DNA from 3 places in the Paraburkholderia sp. BR14312 genome. Region 1 is predicted to be linked to each of the others. Evidence: riboswitches for the same ligand, from Rfam matches in the RefSeq annotation. Region 1 holds a riboswitch; each other region holds the start of a gene.
What was found. A riboswitch is a leader RNA that binds a small molecule or an ion and turns the genes downstream of it on or off. The one in region 1 is predicted to bind cobalamin.
Positions count from the first base shown of each region.

Region 2: linked by a shared signal. The riboswitch ahead of AB3X98_RS22465 (CbtB domain-containing protein) and the one ahead of cobG (precorrin-3B synthase) in region 1 are both predicted to bind cobalamin.
Region 3: linked by a shared signal. The riboswitch ahead of AB3X98_RS04035 (TonB-dependent receptor) and the one ahead of cobG (precorrin-3B synthase) in region 1 are both predicted to bind cobalamin.

Region 1 covers NZ_JBFPKI010000009.1:335,734-337,931, reverse strand. Annotated here, with positions in the region: gene cobG (precorrin-3B synthase) at 1-1,006, opposite strand, end outside; cobalamin riboswitch at 1,102-1,289, opposite strand; gene cbiE (precorrin-6y C5,15-methyltransferase (decarboxylating) subunit CbiE) at 1,475-2,198, shown strand, end outside.
Region 2 covers NZ_JBFPKI010000007.1:495,622-497,819, reverse strand. Annotated here, with positions in the region: gene AB3X98_RS22470 (histidine phosphatase family protein) at 1-564, opposite strand, end outside; cobalamin riboswitch at 609-754, shown strand; gene AB3X98_RS22465 (CbtB domain-containing protein) at 794-1,012, shown strand; gene AB3X98_RS22460 (CbtA family protein) at 1,026-1,778, shown strand; gene AB3X98_RS22455 (ABC transporter permease) at 2,098-2,198, shown strand, end outside.
Region 3 covers NZ_JBFPKI010000001.1:894,184-896,381, forward strand. Annotated here, with positions in the region: gene AB3X98_RS04035 (TonB-dependent receptor) at 1-825, opposite strand, end outside; cobalamin riboswitch at 928-1,110, opposite strand; cobalamin riboswitch at 1,201-1,335, shown strand; gene AB3X98_RS04040 (porin) at 1,392-2,198, shown strand, end outside.

The DNA.
Region 1 (2,198 bases):
CGGGCACGTTCGGCAGCAGCACGCCTTGCCAGGGCGTCACGCGCAGCGTCGCATCGCCCGAGTCTTCCGCGAGCGCGGCGAGTGCGCGCAGCGTTGGCGCGTCGATACGGCCGAGCGCGGGCTGCGCGCCCACGTAGCTGCGGCCGTCGGCGTGCAGCGCGTGCGCGCCGAGGCGCAGGTCGGCTGGACTCGCCGCGCGGCGCCACGCGTGCAGCGTGGCGTCGTCACGCGTCAGCGCGCATTCGCCATGCTGTTGCGCGCGCTGTAGCAGCGCATCGAGCGAATGAGTGGCGAGGACGTCGCGCATGCGGGTGGCGTCCGCGTCCGCGAGATCGAGGAACGCATGCAACAGCGCGCGCATCGATGCGCAAACGTCTTCGGCCGCGAGCGTGCCGACTGGCTGCGCCGTGGGGCAACCTGCGAGCCCCAGCGCGAAGCGCACCGTTGCGCCATAAGGCAGCGCGGCGAGCCAGATGTCGTGCGGATGCTCGAGCATCGCCACACGTTCACCGCCGTCGAGTTGCAGCGCGAACTTGGGCGAGAGTGCGGCGAAGCGTGGCTCGCGCTGCATCATGTCGATGAGCGCGGCGGCGAGTTCCGTCGTGTCCCACAACGCGTCAGGGTCGAGGCCCGCGAGCGGGCTCAGCATCACGTTGCGCAATTCGTCGGCGGCGCATGCACGCTCGACCGGGCTCGCGGCGTCGATGCCGGCAGGGCCGAGGCCTGCGTCGATCAGCGCGGCGCTCAATGCCGCTTCTTCGCCGGCGCGCACGCCGCGAATCTGCACGTTCGCGCGATTGGTCAGTTCGAGTACGCCGTTCGCGTGCGTCGACGCTGCGTCGGCGAGGGCCCGCGCACGCGCGGCGCTCAGCGCGCTGCCAGGCAGGCGGATGCGGCACAGGCCGCCGTCGCGCGCCGCGGCCACGCGCAGGAGCCCCGGGCACGCCGAGGGGCGGAGCACGGCCAATGCGGCAGCGGGCGAGACAGGCTTCGTTTCGTGTTTCAAGGCATTACCGGGTAAGCATCACGCTGGAGCGGCGCGTTGCCCGCACGGCAGGCGGGAAACGGCAGCGGTATCGGTACACCCCGTCCGATATGGGTTCGCGCGAACAGTCGGCCGGCAGGTCTCCTGGCTCGCAGGACGTGAACCGCATCGGCCTTCCCGGTAAAACCAGTGGCTCGGGTGGATGCGGTCTCGCTGCTCACAGTCGCGGGGCGGCCACAGCTTGCTGTGTTCCCTGATTGCGATCCGGAGTTAGCGCTTCAGCGCTTACTCCGGTCCCATGCAAAGCTGCGATCCGGAGTTAGCGCTTCAGCGCTTACTCCGGTCCCATGCAAAGCTCCGGTCCCATGCAAAACTGCCTTAAAGGCGCCGGCGGACACGGTATTATGCCCGTTTTCACGCGTGCTCCGCCCCACAATAGGGCTGCGGGTCCGTGGCGGTGTAGAGAAACAGGCAACGGCGGGAGAGCGAATGCAGGGCACGCAGGCATGGCTGACGGTGGTGGGCATCGGCGACGATGGATACGCGGGGCTCGGGCGCGACGCGCGGCGCGTGCTGTTCGACGCGGCCATCGTGACGGGTGGCGAACGCCATCTGGCGATGCTGCCCTCGCGCGTGCGTGCACGGCGCGAAGCGTGGCCCCAGCCGTTTAGCGTCGAGGCGCTGCTTGCGTACCGCGAGTCGAATCAGTCCGTATGCGTGCTCGCGAGCGGCGACCCCATGCTGTTCGGCGTGGGCGCGACGCTCGCGCGCCGCGTGGTGCCCGGTGAAATGCGCGTGCTGCCCGCGCCGTCGTCGCTCTCGCTCGCGGCGGCGCGCAAGGGGTGGGCGCTGCAAGATACGGCGATGGTCTCGCTCGTCGGTCGTCCGCTCGATGCGCTGCGCCGCCATCTCTACGCGCGCTCGCGCGTGCTCGCGTTGAGCGCGGATGGGCGCACGCCCGCGGCGCTTGCCGCGTTGCTCGCCGAAGCGGGCTTCGGCGCCACGCGTCTTGCCGTGTTCGAGCATCTGGGCGGCCCGCTCGAACGCCGCATAGAAGGCCGCGCCGATGCGTGGCACGTTGAAGAAGCCGCGGCGCTCAATCTGGTCGCGTTCGAATGCGAAAGCGATAGTGCGCAGACGCCCGCGCGCGGCTGGACGCTCACGCCAGGGCTTCCCGACGACGCCTACCGACACGACGGTCAGATTACGAAGC
Region 2 (2,198 bases), on a different contig from region 1:
CGCGATTTCGATCGAGCGAAACCCCTCCGACGGCGCGCCCAGCGCGTGAAGAATCGCCGCCCGGATCACGCTCGCGTGCGTGAAGGCGACCACGTTGTGCCCCGAGTCGGGCACCGCATCGAGCCAGGCGCTGACGCGCGCGCGGACATCGTCGAACGATTCGCCGCCGCCTGGCGGCCGAAAGCCCGGATCGCGCGTCCAGGCCGCAAGGGCCTCGGGCGCTTCACGCGCGAGATCCGTCAGGCGCTGGCCTTGCCATGCACCGAAGGCGGCTTCGGCGAGCGCTTCAGCTGGCGTTGCCCCCGCGAAGCCTGCCGCGCGTGCGCTCGCGCGGGCGATCGCGGTGGGACTCGTGAGCGCGCGCGGCGCCTCGCCATTGCGATTACCACCGGCCAGCCCCGCGTGCCAGCGCTCGCGCCAGGCGGCAAGCGCCTCGAGTGCGCGCGCGTCGAGCGCTGCTTCGGCGTCTTCACCCGCAACAGGCACTTCAGGCGCTTGCGGGAACGTGCCCGAGCGCAGCGCAGCGTTCGCCGCATGGCTCACCAGCCAGACTGTCGTCGACATGCTTTTCCTTATGCTTCACTACTCTTTAGCTGACATCCGGGCCGCGGCCGGCCGCCGCAGCGCGTAGAATACAGGCTCCACGACACGCGGAAGCCGGTGCAAGTCCGGCGCGGTCGCGCCACTGTAACTGGTTGCCGTCGAAAACATCGAAGCAACGGAAGTCAGACCTGCGCGTCGTGAACCACTCTTTCAACGACTAGCGGGGCGCGTAACCCCAGGAGAAGTCAGCATGTCCGAAACCTCATTCCCCTTGCAGCACGCCCCGGCCGCGCCGGCGCCCATTGCGCTGCGAGACATCCTGCCCTGGGCGATCTTCGGCGGCCTCATGCTGCTGCTGGCCCTGTACTTCGTGGGCGCCGAGCAGGGCGCCACGTCGATCTTCCCGGGCATGTACGTCCACGAGTTCGTTCACGACGGCCGCCATCTGCTCGGCTTCCCCTGCCACTGACCGGGAGCTGACCATGGTTGGCAAGTTGCTGGTGCGCGGCATGCTCGCAGGCATCGCCGCGGGACTTCTCACGTTCGGCTTCGCGAAGATCGCGGGCGAGCCCCAGGTCGATCAGGCGATCTCCTTCGAGGAGAAAGCCGACGCCGCGAAGGGCGAAGCGCCCGAGCCCGAAATCGTCAGCCGCAAGACCCAGGCGAGCGTCGGTCTCTTCACGGGCGTCATGGTCTATGGCGCGTCGATCGGCGGACTCTTTGCGCTCGTCTTCGCGTATGCCAATGGTCGCGTGGGGCGTCTTTCGCCGCGCGCGCTCTCGGCCTGGCTCGCGCTCGCGGCGTTCGTCGCGATCTACCTGGTGCCGAACATCAAGTATCCGGCGAATCCGCCCTCGGTCGGCGACCCGGAGACGATCGGCTATCGCACCGGGCTCTTCTTCCTGATGATCGCGATCTCGATCGCCGTGTCGGTGTTCTCGCTCAAGGTGCGCGCCGCTTTCGTGCCGCGTCTGGGCGTCTGGAACGCGTCGATCGTGGCGCTCGTGCTGTTCGTCGTCGTGATCGGCGCGGTCCAGCTCGCGCTGCCGACGATCAACGAGGTGCCCGCCGCGTTCCCGGCCGTGCTGCTGTGGAAGTTCCGCACGGTGTCGATCGGTATGCAGCTCATTCTCTGGACCACGATCGGCCTGCTGTTTGGCGCGCTCGCCGAAAAGCTGCCTGGCGCGAATGCCCGTGCGGGCAGCGCACACGGCACGCAAACGCGCGCCACTTAAGCTCCGCTGGGGTCGCCGGGGCGCACGCCGCGCGCCTATCGAAAAAGCGACCCCAAACTTGCGTAAATGCCCCGCGCGCCTCGCGTGCCGGGGCATTTTTTTTCGCCTTTCAAAAGCATCGCGCCCGCGGCTGTGCGGGCCTGATCCGCACGCGCCGACGCGTCGCGCGGCAATGCTGCACTGCAATATCCGCGCCGCACGAGTTTGAGCAATCCATTTTGCACTGAGACGATCCGCGCCAGTTCATCGGTTTCAGCGGCGCCCACGTGCCGCGCGAGGCCGCCCGAAACGACAAAACAACTTTGTTCCGGAGACGCGCGTGATCCTTTACGGCTTTGGCCCGGTGCTGCTCGCCGGCACGATCCAGACCATCGAACTTTCGCTCCTCTCGCTCGGCGTGGCCGTGCTGCTCGGTCTGGC
Region 3 (2,198 bases), on a different contig from region 1:
ATCGGAGCGGTGGTAGAGCGCGAAGGTCGAGATCGACCAGTTGTCGTGCGCGTAGCCAAGGCGCGCGTCGAGGTTCTGCGCGTGGTATGGATTGCGGCCGTCTTCGTGGCCGTAGGCCCCGGTCTGCGTCGCGTCGATGCCCGCCGTGTTGTAGTCGTGCAGGCCCAACGAGTAGGTGAGGCCGCTCAGTGCGGAAAGCGGCCCTGTCGAGCCGATCGAGCCCGAGGTGCGCACCTGCGAGTCGAAGGTCTTGTTCGAGCCGCCGCCGAACGAGACGGTGGTCTGGTTCGGCTGGTTCGACGCATGGCGCGTGAAGAGCTGCACGACGCCGCCCATGGCGTCCGCGCCGAACGAGGCGGCCGCGGGGCCCGAGATCACCTCGACGCGGTCGAACGAGGCAGTCGCAAGATCGGCCCATTCTGCCGTGCCCGTGGTGACGGAGCCTATGCGTATGCCGTCGATGAACACGGCCACCTGGTCGGCCGACGAGCCGCGAATGCTGACCCCCGTGTACGACCCCGGGCCGCCGGTCTGCGAGACGGTGACACCCGGCAGCGTGGCGAGCGCCTGCGCGATGCTGGGGTCGACGGGGGACACGCGCTCGAGGTCCTGGCGCGTAAGCACCTGGGTGGTTGCATAGCGCTGATCGAACGATTGTGGCAGATGCTGCGCGTCGCCCACGACGAGGATATTGGGCAGCGTGGTGTCGCCGCCGGCTTGCTGCGGCGCCTGGGCGGACGATGCATTGGCGGCGTCGGCGGCATGCGCGGTTTGCCACGCCCAGGCGAGCGCGGCGGAAGTCAATACGAATTGGCGAAACTTCATGATGCGGTGGCTGGAAACAGCTCCTGAAATACGGGCTGTCCGTGCAACGGGCGATCGCCACGCGGGCGGTGCTTGCGCATTGGGGATCCCCGCCCGCTGCGGCTGCTGGACTCGGTTGATGGCAGGTCTCCTGGCTCGCGGGTCGACATCCGCAGCCGGCCTTCCCGGTTTCCCAGTGGCCTTCTCTGGCATGGACTCGCCGCTTACAGTTGCGGGGGCAGCCGCAGTCTTGCACTGCGTTCCCTTTTGATCCCGTCGCCGGGAACCATCAGGGCGCAAGGGTAAGGGCCGCGCAATCGGTGCGTCAACCTTTGACGAGCGTCGTGTGGCAAAAACACCCGGTTTGGCTGCTCCCGCAACTTACGCTATCCTTGCGGCTGTTTTTCGCGCGTAGGCGCTGCACAAGCGAAACGCAGCAGGGAAGCCGGTGAGAATCCGGCGCGGTCGCGCCACTGTGACCGGCGGTCAATCGAGCCAGAAGTCAGACCTCGCTACGTCCTCGCCGCATCGAGCGGGGGCGGACGGCGCTCGTCCACGCAATCCCACCTACACAAACAAGACGACTCATGAACAAGAACATTCTCGCCGTCCTGGGTGGGACGGCATTGGCATTCACCGGCGCTGGCGCCTCGGCGCAGCAGGTCACGTTGTACGGTGAGATGGACGCGAGCGTCGACTATGTCAGCGACGTTGGCGGCCGCACCCAATATCGTGCAGGCTCGGGTCTTGTCGACGGCAGCTTCTGGGGCCTGCAGGGCACTGAGGACCTCGGCGGCGGCAACGCCGCGATCTTTCGCCTCGAGCGCGGCTTCTCGGCCACCTCTGGCGAAGCCTTCAACGACCATCCGTTCTACGTTGGTCTGCAATCCGAACGACTCGGCACGATCACGCTAGGCCGCCAGTACGACACGATGCACGACTACTTCGCCCCGTTCACGCTAACGGGCGGCGCGGGCGGCACGGCATTCGCGCATCCGTTCGACAACGACAACGCCAACAATTCGTGGCTCGCCTCGAACGCCGTGAAGTACGCGAGCGCAACGTACGGTGGTTTCAGCGCCGGCGCGATGTACGCGTTTTCGAACGAGGCGGGGCGCTTCGCGCAAAATCGCGCTTACGGCTTCGGCGTCCATTACGAAGGCGGCCCGTTCAGCGCAGGCGTGGCGTGGATGCACATCAACGGACGCGGCGCCTCTTCGGTGGGTGCGTACGATACATCGGTGCTGCCGGGTGCGGGCCTCGTGCCGACCGAGGTCGCGGTGCAGCGCGAAGACACCATCGGCGCGGGCATGAGCTACGCGCTGGGAGACGTCACGCTTGGCGCGGCCTGGTCGCGTTCCATTCATACCGGTGTCAGCGAGGCCGACGGCGGC